4 regions of the Mesorhizobium sp. M0189 genome follow, and region 1 is predicted to be linked to each of the others. Evidence: predicted binding sites of a transcription regulator. Region 1 holds the regulator's gene; each other region holds the start of a gene.
The links. The regulator LexA, encoded in region 1, represses DNA repair genes until DNA is damaged. The targets are predictions, from matches to a motif close to TGTTCNNNNTGTGTTCNG.

Region 1 (5,264 bases):
CAACTTCGGGCGCCAGCGGCGTCGTCGTCGTAACCATCCGGCTAACAAGATGGCCACCGGCCGAGTGTCCGGTCAGCATCAGCGGCCCTGCGACCATCCCCGCCGCCTTGCCGATCGCCGCGCCGACTTCCTTGACGATGCCGCCAATGCGCATCTGCGGACAGAGCGTGTAGGACGGCATCGCCACGGCATAGCCGCGATCAACAGCGCCAGCGGCAAGATGCGACCAGAAACTCTTGTCGAATGCCATCCAGTAGCCGCCATGGACGAACACCACGAGCCCCTTGGGCTTGGTGGCCGGCAGGAAAAGATCGAGCCGGTTGCGTGGGCCATGGCCATAGGCCATGTCGAGCCGCGCCCGGCCCTCGGTCGAAAGCACGTCGCGAAAAACCCGCGCGGGCTCGACCCAGGCCGCCGGCCAGCGATCGCTGCCGGCTATGTTGGCGCCGTTGGCATAGGCGTTGTCCCAATCGGCAATGTGACGTTCGAACACCCTGCGCCCTCCCCTGGCAATATGGCCTTGCAACGAGCGTGAGCATCGCGCGGCGCGTCGTCGCCAGCCTCACGATTCCAGCTCTCGCATCAATCTCAAGTGACAGCCGCCTTGATGGCGAAGCGCGCATCCTTCCACGCACCGGTGCGCAGGATGTCCTCAAGCACTTCGACGGCCTGCCAGACATCGGCATAGCCGACATAGAGCGGGGTGAAGCCGAAGCGCATGGTCGATGGCGCGCGAAAATCGCCGATCACGCCACGTTCGATCAGCGCGCGCATGATCTGGTAGCCATGCTCGTGCATGAATGAAATCTGGCTGCCGCGTTTTTCCCCGTCGCGCGTGCTTTCGAGCGTTAGCCCGTAAGTGCCGCACTTTGCCTCGACGAGCTCGATGAACAGATCAGCCAGCGCGATGCTCTTCTTGCGCACCGCCGTCATGTCGACATCGTTCCAGATGTCGAGCGCGCCCTTCAGCGTGCGCATCGACAGGACCGGCTGGGTGCCGCACAGAAACCGGCGGATGCCGGTGCCGGCCGCATAGCCTGGCTCGAAGGCGAAGGGCCGTGCATGGCCCCACCAGCCGGTGAGCGGCTGCTGGATGTCGGCAAGATGCCGCTCAGCCGCATAGATGAAGGCAGGCGCGCCCGGTCCGCCATTCAGATATTTGTAGGTGCAGCCAACGGCAAAATCGGCGTTTGCCGTGTCGAGCTCGACTGGCATCGCACCGGCGGTGTGGCAGAGATCCCAGACGATCATCGCCCCGGCTTCCTGGGCCCTGCGCGTCAGCGCCGGCATGTCGCGCAGTTCGCCCGACTTGTAGTTGACGTGGTTGACCAGCACCACGGCGGTGCGTTCGTCGATCAGCTCTTCGATGCTCGGCGCGTCGACCCCCGAGAGGCGCAGCAGCGTATCTTTTCGCGTCGAAACCACACCCTCAGCCATGTAGAGGTCTGTCGGAAAACTGTCGCCCTCGGCGACGATGACCTGCCGCTCCGGCCGCATGGCCATGGCGGCGTGCAGCAGCTTGTAGATGTTGACCGATGTCGTGTCGCAGACCACCGTCTGGCCGGCCGCGGCACCGATCAGGCGCCCGAGCTGGTCGCCAAGTTCGAGCGGCATGTTGAACCAGCCGGCCGTGTTCCAGGCGCGGATGAGATCATGCGCCCATTCTTCGGTCACTGCCTTGCTCAATTCATCGAAAGCGGCACGCGAAGCGGCCCCTAGCGAATTGCCGTCGAGATAGATCACTCCTTGCGGCAGCACAAAGCGGTCGCGCATCGCGCGCAGCGGATCTGCAGCATCCATCGCCCTTATGGCCACGAGATCGGGAATTCCTGTCATGATTTGTCTGCTCCCCAAGATTCACCGCAACGCCGGACACGCATCGACGGCATCCATCGGTCACGAGCGGTTCTCCATTACCTGGTATCGCGCAGCAAGGCTCCACCGGCGACAAGTTGCCTGACCATGCGGTGGAAACCAGGAGCCAAGCCAACCCAAGGTTGGCGTTTTGAGTTCGTTTCGTTCACGGTGCATTGACCAAACCGCACAGTCGATACGGCTTCAATTCCGTGCCCCTTTGCCGGCTGACGGCCGATACCAGTGCCGCCTTCTGGAAACCCAGAGGCCGCAAACGAAAGCAGAATCAAGGCGATGAGGCCCGCGGCGGTGAAAATGCAGCGTCCCGGTTTGGCGAGTGGTATCGTTACCCGAGCCCTAACACATTCATTAAACTTTAAACAGTTGCGGAACACAACTGGAACAGATAGTGTTTGTTCTGGGTTTGTTTTTCTGATTCTGTTGGGGGTCGCTATGCTGACACGCAAACAACACGAACTGCTTATGTTCATCCACGAAAGGCTGAAGGAAAGCGGTATCCCGCCCTCCTTCGACGAGATGAAGGAAGCGCTCGACCTGGCTTCCAAATCGGGAATCCACCGGCTGATTACGGCGCTGGAGGAGCGCGGCTTCATTCGCCGTTTGCCCAACAGGGCCCGTGCGCTGGAGGTGCTGCGCCTGCCCGATTCGATCGCCCCCGGCCTCAATGCGGCACGCAAGTTCTCGCCGAGTGTCATCCAGGGCAGTCTTGGGCAAGGTCCTCGGCAAGGCAAGCCGACATCGTCGCGCGTCCCTGCAGCCGGCAATGACGACGATGTCGTCGCCGCCGTGTCTATCCCGGTGATGGGCCGCATCGCCGCTGGTGTGCCGATCGATGCCATCCAGCACCAGACGCATTCGATCTCGGTGCCGCCGGACATGATCATGGGCGGCGAGCATTATGCGCTCGAGGTCAAAGGCGATTCGATGATCGAGGCTGGCATTTTCGACGGCGACACGGTGATCATCCGCAATGCCGATACGGCGAGCCCCGGTGAGATCGTGGTGGCACTGGTCGACGAGGAAGAAGCGACGCTGAAGCGGTTCCGCCGCAAGGGCGCCTCGATCGCCCTGGAAGCCGCCAATCCGGCCTACGAGACGCGCATCTTCGGACCAGACAGGGTCAAGGTGCAGGGCAAGCTCGTTGGGCTGATCCGCCGCTACTGAGCTGCGCCCTTGGCGCCGGCTTTTGGCTTGTCGGCTCTGCGGTATGGCGGCATGCCCCGCGCCGCGCGTGAAAATTTCCGCTGCACGTGCCAGGGCCGGTATGATTTTTCGACGGCGAAGCGGATTTCGGCGCGTGTTGCCGCTTGTGGATCGAAATAGACGGCCGCACTTCCCGCGCGCGCCAGTTGCCGTTTGGTGACGACGAGGACCAGCCGGTCGTAGTAGCAGGGATTATGGGCGGTGGCGTCGTCGATGACGATCAAGCTGGCAAAGGCGCAGGCTGGCCGTGCAGTATCGCGGTCATTGGCTAGCGCGATGATCGCGCCGGATGGATGCCTGGCAAGGCAGAGACCGTCCGTGCAAATGAACGGCATGCCCGGCGGTAAGTCGGCCGGATCGGCAATGTCGAATTGCGGATCGTTCTTTCCAGGTGTTTCCGGCGCGACGATAGCCTCTGATGTGAGCGCGCGTTTCCAGTTGTCGATGGTGAACTCATTCGGGCGTGCCCGGTTGACCGCGAGTTCACCGCTGCCGATCGGCAGCGCGACGAGCCGTGCGTCCTCCGAGATCAATACATCGGGTACGCGCGTCTGCGTTGTCGTTAGCAAGCCGGCGAGCGCAAAAGGAAGGGCCACGAGCCGCAACCAGGTCGTCGCCATGCTGGCAATGACGAGGGCGATCGTCACCAAAAGGACAGATCTCAGCGAAATCAGCCCGACCGCATCGATCGGCGAGCGCTCGGAGATCCACCCGGACAGGGCGATCATCGCCGTCAGCCCCTTGCCCATCACGTAGAGGAAAGGCCCATCCGCGCCGAACGGCATCGCCAGCGCACTGAGGACGGCGAAGGGCATGACGACCAGTGAGACGATAGGCATGATGGCCAGATTGGCGAACAGGCTGAGCGGCGCCACGCGCTGGAAATGCCATATGGCGAAAAGCGCCGTGGCGCTCCCTGCAATGATCGAGGTCATCGCCAGGCCGCCCATGCCCATCAGTACCTTTCTAGTGGCAAAGCGTAGCGGCGACCGCCGGGGCGGCGGCGTGGTGGCCCCGCCGGCGCGGTAATCGGACCAGCCTGCATAGGCGCCGACAAGGGCCGCCGTCGCGGCGAAGGACATCTGGAAGCTCGGACCGACCACCTCGTGCGGCGACACCAGAATGACCGCGATGGCCGAGATCGCCAGGTTGCGCATGGTGAGCGCGGCCCGGTCGAACAGCACGGCGATAAGCATCACCGCCAACATGATGAAGCTGCGTTCGGCCGCCACCACAATGCCGGAAAAGACGAGGTAGGCCGCAATCGAAAAAAGCGCGGCGGCCGCCGCGTATTTCTTGACCGGCCGTCGCGATGAGAAATCGGGAAACAGCGCAAAGGCGCCGCGCAGCAGCGCCATAATGGTGCCGGCGACCAACGCCATATGCAGCCCCGAGATGGAGATGATGTGGTAGATGCCGGTACGCCGCATCGCTTCGTTGATCTCCTCGGGAATGCCGGCGCGCACGCCGACGATCAGCGCAGCAGCAATCTCGCCCTCGGCGCCGCCGATGCGGCTGCGGATATGGTCGGCGATGGATTCGCGCGCGTCTTCGATCGCGGAAGAAAGCCGCGCGGCAAACGGCATGCTGCCCGACGACACGACTTTCGGATTGCCGAGAAAAAAGCCGCTGCCGCCGATACCGGCAAAATAGCTGTCGAAGGAGAAATCATAGCTGTCGGGCCGCACCGGCCCGGTCGGCGGCAGCAGCCGCACATAGCCGGCGATCTCGGAACCGGCGGTCAGCTCAGCCGGTATTTTCATCGCCGAAACGCGGACCCGTTCCGGCATGTAGCGCAGTGTCGGCCTGGCGGTTGAGATCACATCGATCGTCAGCCTGATGCGGCCGCTCGCCATGGGCTCGAACGATACGACGCGACCCGTGAGGCGCGTCGAGATTTCGGAACCGAGCATATGCGTTCCGACACGCCAGGTCTCGACCTTGGCGGCAAGCACGCCAAGCGCGCAGAGCAACGCCGCCATGAAGCACAGGCGGGTTCTGGGCCACGACCGCGAGGCGACGGCACAGAGGGCTGCCAAGGCGACGATTGCGATCGGCTGTGGAAAGGCCGGCTCCACCGCCAGCGCAAAATATACGATCACCCCGCATGCGAGGAACACCGGCACCAGCAGGAAGGCGACCCCACGGTCGAGCTCCAGGCCGACCGCCGAGGTTACGCCGTTGCG
Region 2 (5,264 bases), 190 kb from region 1:
CCTTGTATTCGTCGAGCGGATGCGCCGAGAGATAGAATCCAACCACCTGGAATTCGCGATGCAGGCGATCGGCGGCGAGCCAGGGGTCGGTCGCCGGCAGGTTGAGTGCCCGCGACTGTGCGCCAAGCGAAGCGCCAAAAATGTCATGCTGGCCGGTGACGGCATTCTGCTGCGCCAGCGATGCCAGCCCCATCATCCGCTCGACGCCGGCCATCATCGCCGCGCGGTCGTGGCCGAAGCAGTCGAGCGCGCCAGCCATGATCAGGCTTTCGAAGACGCGCTTGCCGACGATCTTCGGATCTACCCTTTCGCAGAAATCGGCGAGGCTCTTGAACGGCTTTTCGCCGCGCGTGGCGACGATGTGCTCGACCGCCGCGTCGCCGACGCCCTTGAGCGCGGCCAGCGAATAGAAGATGCGGTTCTCGCCGACCTCGAAATCCCGGAACGACGTCATCACCGATGGCGCCACCACTTCGATGCCGAGACGCAGCGCATCCTGGCGGAAATCGGCGAGCTTGTCCGTATTGCCCATGTCGAGCGTCATCGATGCGGCCAGGAATTCGACCGGGTAATGCGCCTTCAGATAGGCGGTCTGGTACGACACGACGGCATAGGCGGCAGCATGCGATTTGTTGAAACCATAGTCGGCGAACTTTGCCAGCAGGTCGAAAATGAAGTCGGCTTGCGGCTTGCCGACGCCACGCTCGACCGCACCGGAAACAAAGCGCTCGCGCTGCTTGTCCATCTCGGCGCGGATCTTCTTGCCCATGGCGCGGCGCAGCAGATCGGCTTCGCCCAGCGAATAGCCGGAAAGCTCCTGCGCGATCTGCATCACCTGTTCCTGGTAGACGATGACGCCTTGCGTCTCCTTGACGAGATGGTCGATCTTCGGGTGGATCGACGCCATCTCCTCCTCGCCATGCTTTCTGGCGTTGTAGGTCGGGATGTTCTCCATCGGCCCCGGCCGGTAGAGCGCGACCAGCGCGATGATGTCCTCGATACAGTCGGGCCGCATGCCGATCAGCGCCTTGCGCATGCCGGCACTTTCCACTTGGAACACGCCGACCACCTCGCCGCGCGACAGCATGGCGTAGGTTTCCGGGTCGTCGAGCGGAATGTGGGCGAGATCGATCTCGATGCCGCGGCGGCGGATCAGCTTGACCGCCCTGTCCAGCACGGTCAGCGTCTTCAGCCCAAGGAAGTCGAATTTCACCAGCCCGGCCTGCTCGACATACTTCATGTTGAACTGTGTGACCGGCATGTCCGAGCGCGGATCGCGGTACATCGGCACCAGTTCCCACAGCGGCCGGTCGCCGATAACGATACCGGCGGCGTGCGTCGAGGCGTGGCGGTAGAGACCTTCCAGCTTCTGCGCCGTGTCGAGCAGCGTTTGCACGATCGGCTCCCGCTCGGCCTCTTCGGCAAAGCGCGGCTCGTTGGCGATGGCGTCGGCGAGCTTGACCGGATTGGCCGGGTTCGACGGCACCATCTTGCTCAGCTTGTCGACCTGGCCGTAAGGCATCTGCAGCACGCGGCCGACGTCGCGCAGCACCGCGCGCGCCTGTAGTGTGCCGAAGGTGATGATCTGGCCGACCTGGTCGCGGCCGTATTTCTGCTGGACGTAACGGATGACCTCCTCGCGCCGGTCCTGGCAGAAGTCGATGTCGAAGTCGGGCATCGACACGCGATCGGGATTGAGGAAGCGCTCGAACAGCAGCGAAAAGCGCAGCGGATCGATGTCGGTGATGGTCGTCGAATACGCAACCAGCGAGCCGGCGCCCGAACCGCGGCCCGGGCCGACCGGAATGCCTTGTGCCTTGGCCCATTTGATGAAGTCGGCAACGATCAGGAAATAGCCCGGATATTTCATCTTCTCGATGACCCCGAGCTCGAAATCCAGTCTTTCGCGATACTGGTCGGCCGTGTAGCCGGGTGTGAGCCCATGCGCCGCCAGCCGCGCGTCCAGCCCTTCATGCGCCTGCCGGGCAAGCTCCTGCGCCTCCGCTTTAACCGCCGCTTCGGCGTCGGCGACATCGCGGCCGGCAAAGCGCGGCAGGATCGGGTTGCGGGTCTTCGGATAGTAGGAGCAGCGCAGCGCGATCTCGACGGTGTTGTCGATTGCTTCCGGCAGGTCGGCGAACAGCCTCGCCATATCGGCCTGGCTTCTCAGGAAGTGGTCGGGCGAAAGGCGGCGGCGATTGTCGGCCGCAACCACGGAGCCTTCGGCGATGGCGATCAGCGCGTCATGCGCCTCATAGTCTTCACGAGAAAAGAAAAACGCCTCGTTGGTGGCAACCAGCGGCAGATCGTGGCGGTAGGCGAGGTCGACCGACGACTGCTCGATCGTGCGGTCGTAGCCGGACACGCGCTCCAGCTCGACATAGAGCCGGTCGCCGAACAGGCCCTTGAGCGCCAGGAGCCGGGTCTCGGCGAGTTCGCGGCGGTCCTCTTTCAAGGCATTGCCGATCGGGCCTCGCGGCCCGCCCGTAAGGCAGATCAGACCGTCGGAGTGGCCCTGCAGCATCTCGGTCGTCAGATGCACCGCTTCGCCGGGCGGTGTCTCGAGGTAGACGCGGCTGACCAGCCTGACCAGATTGCTGTAACCGGCCTCGGTTGCGGCGATCAGTACGACGGGCCGCATCTCCGGTCCTTGCCGCCTGCGGTCGCGCTGGCTGTCGCTCGCCTCGCCGGAAAAGGCGAGGTCGATCTGGCAGCCGATGATCGGCTGGATGCCGTCCTTCCCGGCTTTCTGGGCGAATTCCAGCGCGCCGAACAGATTGTTGGTATCGGTGACGGCTATTGCCGGGCATTCATCCTGCACCGCATGGCCGACGATCTTGCCGAGTTGCAAGGCACCTTCGAGCAGCGAATAGGCCGAATGCACGCGCAGATGAATGAACCGACGCGCCGCCTGCTCCGCCCGCGACGCCTTTGCATAGGCCTCGCGCAGCAAGGGATCGCGTGGAAGTCTCTCATTCGCCATGGTTTTTTCGCGCCGCCTCACAAGGACTCAGTCGATGAAGATGTATTGTCCGGCACCGGGTAACACGAGTCCAGCGGAAGCGATTGGAGCTTTGGAAGTTTAGAGCAACCGCTGAAGCTGCCAATCTCCCCCCTCGTGGGGGAGATGTCCGGCAGGACAGAGAGGGGCGCTGTCCCGCCGACCTCAGGCCGGAAACAAAAAACCCGCCACAGCGGGCGGGTCGTTGGAGCCAATTAGCACCATACCGAGATTAGTAGCATAGCTGCCGGCACAAAGCAAGAACAAAATACGCCACGACGGCAAAAAGCGAATTCCTCACGGCCTCGCCTGTCCCTCCTCCACTGAGCGTGCCAACCCATTGCAAGGTCGCGTTTCTTCGCGCCCCTCTCTGTCCTGCCGGACATCTCCCCCACGAGGGGGAGATTGGCCGTCACCTCGGCTTTCGCTAATCTCCAACGTCCCAGGCCGGCGCCGAGGCGGATTTCAGCCTCACGCGAATTGCATGATCACCGCATCGACCGCAAGGCTGTCGCCGGGCTTGGCGTTGAGCTTCGATACGATGAGATCGCGCTCGGCGCGCAGCACGTTTTCCATCTTCATCGCCTCGACCACAGCCAGCGTCTCGCCGGCCTTGACCTCCTGCCCCTCGGCAACCGCGATCGACACGACGAGGCCAGGCATCGGGCAGAGCAGCATCTTCGACGTGTCCGGCGCCACTTTTTCCGGCATCAGCCTTTCGAGTTCGGCGGTGCGCGGCAGCATGGCGCGGGCTGTCACAGACATGCCTTTCCAGGCAAGGCGGAACCCGTTCAGCACCGGCCTGACCTGCGCCGCGACTTTGCGGCCGCCGACCTTGCCGCGCCAGATGAGATCGCCCGGCCGCCAGTCGGAGGTCACCCTCAGTGCCTTGTCGCCGTCGATTGTGAGGTCGAGCTCCATCGGAATGGAAATCATGCCTTCGACGATGGCGACCGAAAGATAATCCCGGCCGATCTTCACCGCCCAATCGCGTTTCAAGGCGCCGGAATGCGGCGCCAGCCGCCCGCCCAGCCGGTCGAGCCGGTCGCGGCGCAGCAGTTCGACCGCGGTGGCGATCGCGGCCAGCACCGCTTTCTCCTCGGCGTCTGGCACGATCGGCGCGAAGCCGTCTGGGTATTCCTCGGCGATGAAAGCGGTCGATATCAGCCCTTCCCGCCAGCGCGGATGCTGCATCAGCGCCGCCAGGAACGGTATGTTGTGCTCGATGCCGTCGACAACGAACCTGTCCAGCGCTTCCGACATCGCATCTATTGCCGCAAGCCGTGTCGGCGCCCAGGTGCACAGCTTGGCGACCATCGGATCATAGAACATCGAGATTTCCGAGCCTTCGGTGACGCCAGTATCGTTGCGGATGACTATTTCGCCAAATTGCCCCTCTTCCGGCGGCCGGTATCTCGTCAACCGGCCAATCGACGGCAGAAAGTTGCGATACGGGTCTTCGGCATAGAGGCGGCTTTCCACCGCCCAGCCGTTCAGCTTGATGTCGCCCTGTTTGATGGCGAGCTTTTCGCCGGCCGCCACGCGGATCATCTGCTCGACCAGGTCGATGCCGGTGACCAGTTCCGTCACCGGATGCTCGACCTGCAAGCGCGTATTCATTTCCAGGAAATAGAAGTTCTTGTCGCTATCGACGATGAATTCGACCGTGCCGGCGCTCTGGTAGTCGACCGCCTTGGCCAGCGCCACAGACTGCTCGCCCATGGCTTTGCGGGTCTTGGGATCGAGGAACGGCGACGGCGCCTCCTCTACGACCTTCTGGTTGCGGCGCTGGATCGAGCATTCGCGCTCGCCGAGATAGAGCGTGTTGCCATGCGCGTCGGCAAGCACCTGGATTTCGATATGGCGCGGATCGACGATGAACTTCTCGATGAAGACGCGGTCATCGCCGAACGAGCTTTTGGCTTCCGAGCGCGCCCGGTCGAAGCCGTCGCGCACCTCGGCCTTGCTCCAGGCGATGCGCATGCCCTTGCCGCCGCCGCCGGCCGAGGCCTTGATCATCACGGGATAGCCGATTTCGCCGGCGATCTTTTCGGCATGGGCGACGTTTTCGATGACGCCAAGCCAGCCGGGCACCGTCGAAACCTTGGCCGCGTTGGCGAACTTCTTCGATTCGATCTTGTCGCCCATTGCCTTGATGGCCTTGGGCTTCGGGCCGATGAAGACGATGCCTTCCTGCTCCAGCGCCTCGCAGAAGGATGCCCGCTCGGACAGGAAACCGTAGCCGGGATGCACGGCCTCGGCC
Region 3 (5,264 bases), on a different contig from region 1:
GCCAATGCCCGGCACGCCGACCTTGAACGGCAGCGGCAGCGGCGTCATGTCGTAGACGGTGCCGTTGCGATGCTTGTAGACGATCTTGCCGGTCCGAAGGTCGGCGCCGGCCACATAGCCCCACGGAGGCGCCTGGCAGGGAATGCCGAGCGGCGACAGGAATGGCTTCAATATCACTGCGTAAGGCGCACCGTCATTGCGGTTCAGGCCTTGTTCGCTGCCCTTGGTATCGCCCGGCGGCGGCACGTCGGCGCGCGGCACCAATTTGGAGATGAACGCCAGGTATGTCGGCATGCCGAACATCACCTGCCGGACCGGATCGACTGCCACGCCGCCCCAGTTGAAGGTGCCGAAATTGCCAGGATAGATCAGCGAGCCTTGCAGCGACGGCGGCGTATAGCGGCCCTCATACCGCAGCTTCCGAAGCTCGATCCGGCAGGCCAGCTGGTCGAACATGGTGATGCCCCACATATCCGCGCCGGTCAGTGGCTTCGGACTGAAGCTGAGGTCCGAGACCGGCTGCGTCGGCGAGGTATGGTCGCCTTCGATCGCGCCGCCCGGCGCCGGCACTTCCTTGACCGGAACGATCGGCTCGCCGCTGCGCCGGTCGAGCACATAGAGGTCGCCCTGCTTGGTCGGCCCGACCAGCGCCGGCACCACACCACTGGCCGTGGTTATGTCGACCAGCGTCGGCTGCGCCGGCACGTCCATGTCCCAGAGATCGTGATGCACGGTCTGCCGCACCCAGCGCAATTGTCCGGTGTTGAGATCGAGCGCGGTGATCGAGGAAGAGAATTTCTCGTCATTGGCGCTGCGTCCGGCGCCGAGCTGGTCCGGCGTCTTGTTGCCGAGCGGCACATAGAGCAGGCCGAGCTTCTCGTCGGCGCTCGCCGTCGACCACATATTGGGCGAGTTGTTGGTGTAGGTCTGGCCCGGCGGCAGCGGCGTCGTCTGGTCCGGATTGCCGGAATCCCAATTCCATAACAGCGCGCCGGTGTCGGCATCGTAGGCACGGATGACCCCGGACGGCTCCTGCGTCGAATAATTGTCGTTGACCGCGCCGCCGACGATGATCTTGTTGGCGACGATCAGCGGCGCGGAAGTCGAATAGTAATAGCCCGGCTTCGGATATGGCATGTTGGCGAGCAGGTTCAGCGTGCCGCCCTCGGCAAATGTCGGACAGACCTGGCCATTCGCCGCGTCGAGCGCGATCAGCCGGGCGTCCGATGTCGGCAGATAGATGCGCGTGGCGCAGGGCTGGCCGGCGGCGATCTTGGCATCGGCATAGTAAGCCACGCCGCGGCAGGTCTGGTGCTGGCGGTCCTTGTTGAGCTTGACCTGCGGATCGAAACGCCATTTCTCCTTGCCGCTCGCGGCATCGATGGCGATGGCGAAATTATGCGGCGTGCAGATGTAGAGCGTGTCGGCGATTTTCAGCGGCGTCACCTGATAGGTCGTCTCGCCGATGTCGTCGGGCCCTTTCACGTCGCCGGTGCGATAGGTCCAGGCCGGCTGCAGATTGGCAACGTTTTCGGGGGTGATCTGGTCGAGCGGCGAATAGCGCTGGCCATATTGCGTGCGACCGTAATAGTGCCATTCGCCGGCCGGCACATTGCCGCCGAGTTCGGCCGTCGGCGTCACCTTGTCGGTGTTGAGTTGGCCGGCAATATCCTTTGGGTCCGTCGTCATCGAATAACCGGCGACGCCGAGCGATGCCAGCACCGCGAGGATCAGCGGCGCTCGTCCGTCGGGACCGGTAAGCCCGCGCCGCGCCCATGGCGTCAATAGCCACAGCGCGACAAGCACGATGATGCCGCCGCGCGGGCCGAGCTCCCACCAGTCGAAGCCGGTTTCCCAGACAGCCCAGGCGAGCGTGCCGAGCACGATCGCCGCGTAGAGCCACAGCGCCGTGGATCTGCGCCTGTAGAGCAGCCAGGCAGCGATCAGGAAAGCTATGCCGGCGATGACGTAATACCAGCTGCCGCCCAGCGTCACGAGCCAGATGCCGCCGCCGCCAAGCGCCAGGCCGATGAGGAAAAGGATCAGGGAGGTGATGACCACAGCCAAGACGGTGCTCCTTCGACTGGTGCGCTCCGCGACGCGTCCATGGGCAACCCCGCATTGCGTGCCTGCCCCCACGCAACTTTCTCCGGCCCGCTTCCCCTGTCAAGCAAGCTCGGCGTTTTACGGCGTCGACCCACGGCAAGCTCGGCGTTTTGGTTAGCGGACCCATTCAGATTGTGAGTCTACCGACTGGACAGAGAACAAAACGGAGACACTTCTGGCCTTTCGCTGCCGAATCACTACATTCGGGGAGAGATGTCCGGCTTTTCGGAAGACATGCCCTTTTTTGACGAACCGAACGCGCGGCCCGTGGCCCCGTCGGGCATCGCCGCGCGCGCCATGGCTGCCCGCAGCAATCAAAACAACGCGCCCGATTATCTCAACGGCCTCAACCCCGAGCAGCGGCTGGCGGTGGAAACCACCGAAGGCCCGGTGCTGGTGCTGGCCGGCGCCGGCACCGGCAAGACGCGCGTCTTGACCACCCGCATCGCCCACATCCTTGCCACCGGCAAGGCCTTCCCTTCGCAGATCCTCGCCGTCACCTTCACCAACAAGGCGGCGCGCGAGATGAAGCAGCGCATCGGCCTGTTGATCGGCGAAGGCAATGTCGAGGGCATGCCGTGGCTCGGCACCTTCCACTCGATTGGCGTGAAGCTGCTGCGCCGACATGCCGAGCTGGCCGGGCTCAAATCCGACTTCACCATTCTCGACACCGACGATGTCGTGCGGCTGATCAAACAGCTCATCCAGGCGGAAGGGCTGGACGACAAGCGCTGGCCGGCCAAGCAGTTCGCCCAGATGATCGACGGCTGGAAGAACAAGGGCCTCGGTCCCGCCGACATCCCCGAGGGCGATGCCCGTGCCTTCGCCAACGGCAAGGGCCGCGAACTCTACAAGGCCTATCAGGAGCGGCTGCAGACGCTGAATGCCTGTGACTTCGGCGATCTCCTATGTCACCCGATCCGCATCTTCCGCGCCAATCCGGACGTGCTGAAGGAATACCACAAGCGCTTCCGCTACATCCTCGTCGACGAGTACCAGGACACCAACACCGCACAGTACATGTGGCTGCGCCTGCTGGCCCAGCGGCCTCAAGGCAAGCCAATCTCCCCCCTCGCGGGGGAGATGTCCGGCAGGACAGAGGGGGGCGCGAAGGATCGCGACGCTTCCAATGGTCCTGGCGGAAACGCTGGCGGGACAGCGCCCCCCTCTGTCGGCTCCGCCGACATCTCCCCCACGAGGGGGGAGATTGGGCGCTCTTCGGCCGAAGGCCGCAAGCCCGACCGGGCGTCGGCCGGCCAGGCCGCCCCCGCGGAGGCCAGCGAGCGAAGCTCGCGCGCGGCCGTGAGCGAAAGCAAAGTTAACATCTGCTGCGTCGGCGACGACGACCAGTCGATCTATGGCTGGCGCGGCGCCGAAGTCGACAACATCCTGCGCTTCGACAAGGATTTCCCCGGCGCCACCATCATCCGGCTGGAGCGCAACTACCGCTCGACCGCGCACATCCTCGGCACCGCCTCGCATCTCATCGCCCACAATGAGGGCCGCTTCGGCAAGACGCTGTTTACCGAGAAGATCGCCGAGGACGACGAGAAGGTGCATGTCCACGCCGCCTGGGATTCCGAGGAGGAGGCCCGCGCCGTCGGCGAGACCATCGAGGCCTACCAGCGCCAGAAGCACAATTTGAACGATATGGCGATTCTCGTCCGCGCGTCTTTCCAGATGCGCGAATTCGAGGACCGCTTCGTCACGCTCGGGCTCAATTACCGCGTCATCGGCGGCCCGCGCTTCTATGAGCGGCTCGAGATTCGCGACGCATTGGCCTTCTTCCGCGTCGTCGCACAAGGCGCCGACGACCTCGCCTTCGAGCGCATCGTCAACGTGCCGAAACGCGGGTTGGGCGAGGCCACCATCCGCCAGGTCCACGACACCGCACGCGCGCTGCGCATCCCGATGCTGGAGGCGGCGGCAAAACTGGCCGAAAGCGACGAGCTGAAGCCGAAGCCGCGTGCCGCACTCCGCGAGGTATCAGCCAATTTCGAGCGCTGGCAAAAGGCTCTCGAAACCACCCCGCACACCGAACTCGCCGAGACCATTTTGGAGGAGAGCGGCTACACCGACATGTGGAAGAACGACCGCTCGGTCGAAGCGCCCGGCCGGCTGGAGAACCTAAAGGAGCTGATACGCTCCATGGAGGAGTATGAATCGCTGCGCTCCTTCCTCGAACATGTCGCGCTGGTGATGGACGCCGAGCAGAACGCTGAGCTCGACGCCGTCAACATCATGACGCTGCATTCGGCCAAGGGCCTCGAATTCGAAACCGTGTTCCTGCCCGGCTGGGAGGAAGGCCTGTTCCCGCACCAGCGTTCCCTCGACGAGGGTGGCCGCTCCGGCCTGGAGGAAGAGCGCCGCCTTGCCTATGTCGGCCTGACCCGCGCCAAGAAGAACCTGCATCTCTGGTTTGTCTCCAACCGCCGCATCCACGGCCTCTGGCAATCGACCATCCCGTCGCGCTTCCTCGACGAGCTGCCGGAAGCCCATGTCGAGGTCGCCGAGAGCGGCAACTCCTATGGCGGCTACGGCAATGCCTATGGTGGCGGCTCGTTCGCTCCCGGTCGTGGCGGCCAGGGGGCTGGAAGACAGAATCCTTATGGGGCGTCGCGCTTCGATAACATCGGTGGCAACAACGGCGCCGAGAAATCCGGCGCCTTCTCCAGCACCTATGCGACACCGGGCTGGCAACGTGCTCAGGCCAACCGCACCGAAGCGACCGACCGCAATTGGGGCACGCGCTCCGGCCACCAGGTCGAGCGCATCGGCTATGGCGAAACCGACTCGGGCTACGGTGCCGGCCGCACCTCGATCAAGGGCCGCACCATCGACGGCGAGCTGGTCGCCAAATCCGTCGCCGACACGCCCTCCCCCTTCAGCGTTGGCGACCGCGTCTTCCACCAGAAATTCGGCAACGGCAACATCTCGGCCATCGAAGGCAACAAGCTGACCATCGACTTCGACAAGGCCGGCCAGAAACGCGTGCTGGACGGGTTTGTCACGGGGGTTTGAGGCCGCCGGTCACCGATACCGCGCTTGGTTCCACTTATGGCCGAGCAGCGACAGGATGATGATCAGCCCGTTGAAGAACTGGACGTAGAAGCCGCTCAGTCCCGCCGCGACGACGCCGGTCTGGATGAAGGACACCG
Region 4 (5,264 bases), on a different contig from region 1:
TTTTCATCTAGACCCATCCTGTCTTCGTCCGACAGTTCGCGAAACGTCGTGCTCGCCTTGTTGAGCAGGATTTCCCAGCCGACCTTGCCTGACCAGCCGTTCAGCCGATCCGCGTCAAGCCCGTCTGCCCTGTAATCGTGAAAGCGATAGGCAACATCATGGCTCGCCAGCCAGGAACGCGCCTTCTTGACCGTATCGCAATTGGTGATGCCGTACATGGTGATCGTCAAAACGCTTCCTCGGATCGGTCGAATCTGATGGCACCCTAAAACCGTGCCTCTCACTTTTCCAGCTGCCTTGCCAGGCATCCGTGATTTTTGCGCTTGCCAATAGTAAGGAATTTTCCTAACTATTTTCCCGAGCTAATTTTGGTCACGCGGAATGGCCGAGGCAAGGAAATGACCATGACGAGCCTGCAGACCGAAAGCCCCCCACCGATCGACGGCATTTTCCGTGCGCTCGCCGATCCGACCCGGCGGCGCGTGGTCGAGCGGCTGAACCGAAGCCCCGCCTCGGTCAGCGAGCTTGCCCAGCCGTTCGAGATGGCCCTGCCATCCTTCATCGAGCATCTCAGGGTTTTGGAAGGCTGCGGGCTGGTGCGTTCGGAGAAGGCCGGCCGCGTCAGGACCTACCGGCTTGCGCCGGAGCCGCTGAAGCTCGCGGAAAGCTGGCTGGCCGAGCAGCGTGAGCTGTGGGAGCGCCGTCTCGACCAGTTCGACGACTACGTGCTGAAACTCAAGGAGACAGACAGATGAATATGGTCGCGTTTTTTCAACCCGATCCGAAGCTCGACCTCGTGCTCGAACGGACGATCGAGGCGCCACGAGAACTGCTGTGGACGGCCTTGACGAAGCCCGAGCATGTCCGCCAATGGTTCACGCCGAAGCCGTGGATCATCACCGATTGCGAGATCGACCTGCGGCCCGGCGGTCTGTTCCGCACCCGCATGCAGTCGCCCGACGGCAAGGAGGTCAACGACAGGCGTTGCTGCTACCTCGAGATCGTCCAGAACGAGCGGCTGGTGTGGACCGATGCGCTGCTGCCCGGCTACCGGCCGTCAGGCGACCCATTCATCACAGCCGTCATATCGCTGCAATCGCAGGGCGAGGCGACGCGCTACACCGCGACCGCTATCCACCGCGACGAAGCCACGCGCAACAGCCACGAGGAGATGGGCTTTTACGACGGCTGGGGCACGGTGGCGGATCAGTTGGCGGGCTACGTCAAGACGATCTGAGGGGACCCTGGCTTGGCTCACATTGCGGCCACGGAATCGTCGTGGCCGTTCAACCGCCAGCGCCCGAGCTCTTCGTACCGGCCTTGCCGGATCAGACTGCGGATGAGCACAAAGTCACGTACGGTCCAGCTGATGGGTTCGATCGCCCGTTCTCGAACCCTTTGAACCCGCAATTTGTCACGAAGCAATGTAACATGAGGTTCAAAGGAGCTCCCCACAAAGGGCTTCAGCGGGCTGTCGGCGATCAGGGCGGTAAGATTGCGCCAGAACGCTTGCAGCGGCGGGACGCCGTCGCTGCCACGCAGCACCAACGCACCGCCGCCGAAAGCCGACAACCGATCGAACGACACCTCAAACGGTTTCGCCTGGACCATCGAGGCGACGTGGCGGGCGATTTTGACCAATTCCTCCGGCAGTCCATCATAGTCGCCGAGCCCAATAAGCGAGATGTGCAGGCGTTCCGCCGGAAACACTTGCCCTCGCAATCCCGATTCTCGCCGCCAGACGGCGGCCCGGCGTGCAAGCGGCACGGCGATCGTACTTTCAAGAAGAATGGCGAAGAACAGCCGGTCATTCCAGCGCCGATCCAGCTCCTGCCAGTTGAACACGGCTTGGCCGTTTTCGGTGATCCTGAATGCGGGCAGCTCATTCATGTTCATTGCTCCTCTCAAAGCCATTCCCGCCCAGCCAAGCAGAATAGAACAAAAAGGGAACAAATCAAACGAAAATGATACGAGCGCCGGTACTGGCAGCACCAACGCTCGCAACCACATTTCGGTCGGCCGTATGTTGATGGCTCAGGCGCCGTCGCCGATGATGCCCTTGATCTCGAGGAAATCGTGGATCGCCCGGTCGGCGTATTCGCGGCCGTTGCCTAGCTGGACAGCATAGGGCAGTTGGCGCCACGGCGCAGGCTGATATGCGCCACGTCGCCGACGCTGAATTGAAAACCCTCCGCCCGGCGCGGCGCGTCGATCACCACCTGTGTCCCCTGCCCCAGCTCCGCATGAAGGCGCAAGGTGCGGCCGTGGAAGACGATGCTGTTCACCCGCACCGGTACAGTGCCGGCCGCCGCTTCGGTCGTCGCCAAAAAATCCTCTGGACGCACGCCGATGGTGCGCACCGTGCCCTCGCCAGGCAGTTCGCCCGTCTCCGAAACCGCTTCCAGCGGCAGGGCGCCGGCGGCGAACCGCAAGCGCTCGCCGTCACGACCGACGAAGCGCGACTGCAGAAGGTTCATCGTGCCGATGAAGCTGGCAACGAATTTGGTGGCGGGCCGGTCGTAGAGGGTCGCCGGCGGCGCAATCTGCTCGATGCGGCCTTTGTTCATGACGACGATGCGATCAGAGATCGACAGCGCCTCGGTCTGGTCGTGCGTGACCATGACGAAAGTGGTGCCGAGGCGCGACTGCAGTCGCTTCAATTCGACCTGCATCTGTTCGCGCAGATGCGCATCGAGCGCCGATAACGGCTCGTCGAGCAGCAGCACGCGCGGTTCGCAGACGATGGCGCGGGCAAGCGCGACGCGCTGGCGCTGGCCACCCGACAATTCGGACACGCGGGCGCCGAGCTTTTCAGCAAGGCCGACCATGTCGAGCGCTGCGCCGACGCGCTTTGCCTGTTCGGCACCGGAGAGCTTGCGCAGCGACAAGCCGAAGCCGACATTTTCGGCGACGTTCATGTGCGGGAACAGCGCGTAGTCCTGGAATACGGTATTGACCGGACGGTCGAAGGGCCTGAGCGCACTGATGTCGCGGCCTTCGAGCAGAACCTTGCCGCTCGACGGGCTTTCGAAGCCGGCGATGACCCGCAGGCTGGTGGTCTTGCCGCAGCCGGATGGTCCGAGCAGGGTCAGGAACTCGCCGCGCGAAATATCGAGATCGACGGCATCGAGCCCGACGATGCTGCCGGGGAATATCTTGGAGACCTTGTCCAGCCGGACGAGTGGATCAGGTGCCATCGCGAACCTCGGACGGCTTGGTCGTGTTGACCCACAGGATCTGGCAGCGCTCGCTGCCCGGATTGCGGAAAGCATGCAGCAAGGTGCTCTTGAAGGCGAAGCTGTCGCCGGCCTTCAGGCCGTATCTGGTCGAATCGACCACCAGCTCGACCTCGCCCGAAAGGACGAACCCGAATTCATGGCCGGCATGGGCGTAGGCTTCGGCGGTGCCGCCACCGGCCTCCACCGTCACCAGCATGCCGGTCAGCGCAGCAGCCGGCGGCGACAGCAGCGACTTGGCGATGCCTTCCGACTTGACCGGGATCTGACGCCGGCTGTTGGCGCGCACACAATAAAGATCGTTGCCGGCGTCGTTGCCGTCGGCGATCAGCGCGGACGGCTCGATGTCGAGGGCGGCGGCGAGCGGCCAGATCACTCGGACCCGCAATGACGACATGCCGCGCTCGATCTGGCTCAGCGCTCCGATCGAGACGCCGGCTTTGGCTGCAAGTTCGGCCAGCGAGAGATTACGCTCCAGCCTGAGCGCCCGCACGCGCCGGCCGACCCTGACGTCGGCGTCGTCCTTCGGCTTCTCAGCCGCTTCGTCCAGCATGTCCATCCATTCGTCCTTTTTGCCAACGCTTTCCCTTCCCCTTGCGGGAGAAGGAAGAAGCAGGCTCAGCCGCCCGCCTTGACCTTCTCGAACATCTTGGCGAGTTCATCATTCTGTTTCATCGGCCCGGTGAAGATGGTGGTCTTCAACATCACTTCCGGATCGGAGGGCAGCTGCAATTTCTCCAACTCCTCCTTCGGCACGGCAGCGAAAGCCGAGCTGGTCGAGCTGCCATAGCCATAGGCCTGGATCAGGTATTTGCCCGAGTCCGTTTCCAGCCGGCTGTTGATGAAGTCATAGGCGAGGTCGACGTTCTTGGCGTCCTTGAGCATGACGAAACCGCAAGCCCAGGTAAGCATGCCTTCCTTCGGCTTCATGAACTCGACAGGCACGCCTTGCTTCTTCAGCGACGTGGCCGAGGCATTCCAGGTCATGGCGGCGACCAGCTGGCCGCTGGCCAGCGCCTGTTCGACCGATGTCATGTCTGTGGTGTAGTTTGAGAGCAGCGGGCGCTGCTCGCGCAGTTTCTCCGCAACCTTGTCCATCTGTTCCGCCGTCATGTCGAATGGATTGACGCCGGCAAGAAGGGCCGCCACCACCGGAGTGTCGTGGACGGCATCGATGGTCGCCATGCGCCCGGCATATTGCTTGTCCCAGAGCAGGTTCCAGCTCGCTTCCGGGTTCTTCACCAGATCGGTGCGGTAGAGAATCGAGGTGTTGCCCCAGTCCCACGGCACCATCCAGACCTTGCCGTCGCCGGCCTGCAGGTCGGGCAGGTTCTTGAAGACCGGGAAGATCGAATCCCAGTTCTTGATGCGCTTGGTGTCGATCGGCTGCAGCAGGCCTTCCTTGTTCCAGCGCGCCACCTTGTCATAGCATGGGTGCGCGACATCGGGGCGGAAGCCGGCCTTGACCTTGGTGAAAGCGTCATCGTCGTCGCCGAACATCGAGGCTTCGACACCATCCGGGTGCGCGGCGAGGAAGCTCTTGTTGAAGTCGGGCAGCTCATAGCCCGACCAGGTGAAATATTGCAGCTTGTCGCCGGCAAAAGCGACAGTCGACGCAAGCGCCAGCGCGAAGGCGGCCAGTCCGGTTTTCGCTGTCTTTGTCGTTATCGATTTCAGGTCGAATGCCATTGCAGTTCTCCTCTTTCGGTTTCTTCTGGTTTTGACAGGCTGGCGGTCGCTGGCCGCTGAGCGGCGGCAAGCCCGCGATGGCGCAGGATTTCGGCGAGTGCGGCGGTGACGAAGGACACGGCCAAGATCGCCGTGCCCAGCGCCATGACGGTCGGCAGCGATTTCGGGAAGCGCAGCTGGCTCCAGATATAAAGCGGCAGCGTCGGCTCGGTACCGGCAAGGAAGAAGGCGACGATGAACTCGTCGAACGAGGTCAGGAAGGCCAGCATGAACGCCGAGATAATGGCGGGCAGGCTGAGTGGCAGCATCACCCGCCTGAAGGTCGTCCAGTCGGAGGCG

Region 2: a site for LexA is predicted at 3,250-3,267, ahead of dnaE (DNA polymerase III subunit alpha). Genes of this name have one in related genera too.
Region 3: a site for LexA is predicted at 2,261-2,278, ahead of NKJ09_RS14250 (ATP-dependent helicase). Genes of this name have one in related genera too.
Region 4: a site for LexA is predicted at 1,935-1,952, ahead of NKJ09_RS05565 (2'-5' RNA ligase family protein). Genes of this name have one in related genera too.

The regions. Positions count from the first base shown of each region.
Region 1 covers NZ_JAMYSW010000001.1:454,639-459,902, reverse strand. Annotated here, with positions in the region: gene NKJ09_RS02200 (hormone-sensitive lipase) at 1-493, opposite strand, end outside; gene kynU (kynureninase) at 589-1,836, opposite strand; gene lexA (transcriptional repressor LexA) at 2,308-3,039, shown strand; gene NKJ09_RS02185 (ComEC/Rec2 family competence protein) at 3,033-5,264, opposite strand, start outside.
Region 2 covers NZ_JAMYSW010000001.1:267,577-272,840, reverse strand. Annotated here, with positions in the region: gene dnaE (DNA polymerase III subunit alpha) at 1-2,983, opposite strand, end outside; gene NKJ09_RS01275 (acetyl-CoA carboxylase biotin carboxylase subunit) at 3,473-5,264, opposite strand, start outside.
Region 3 covers NZ_JAMYSW010000006.1:194,194-199,457, forward strand. Annotated here, with positions in the region: gene NKJ09_RS14245 (glucose/quinate/shikimate family membrane-bound PQQ-dependent dehydrogenase) at 1-2,067, opposite strand, end outside; gene NKJ09_RS14250 (ATP-dependent helicase) at 2,320-5,127, shown strand; gene NKJ09_RS14255 (ABC transporter permease) at 5,137-5,264, opposite strand, start outside.
Region 4 covers NZ_JAMYSW010000002.1:552,374-557,637, reverse strand. Annotated here, with positions in the region: gene NKJ09_RS05580 (ArsC family reductase) at 1-230, opposite strand, end outside; gene NKJ09_RS05575 (ArsR/SmtB family transcription factor) at 405-755, shown strand; gene NKJ09_RS05570 (SRPBCC family protein) at 758-1,237, shown strand; gene NKJ09_RS05565 (2'-5' RNA ligase family protein) at 1,255-1,890, opposite strand; gene NKJ09_RS05560 (ABC transporter ATP-binding protein) at 2,112-3,197, opposite strand; gene NKJ09_RS05555 (cupin domain-containing protein) at 3,187-3,795, opposite strand; gene NKJ09_RS05550 (ABC transporter substrate-binding protein) at 3,855-4,925, opposite strand; gene NKJ09_RS05545 (ABC transporter permease) at 4,910-5,264, opposite strand, start outside.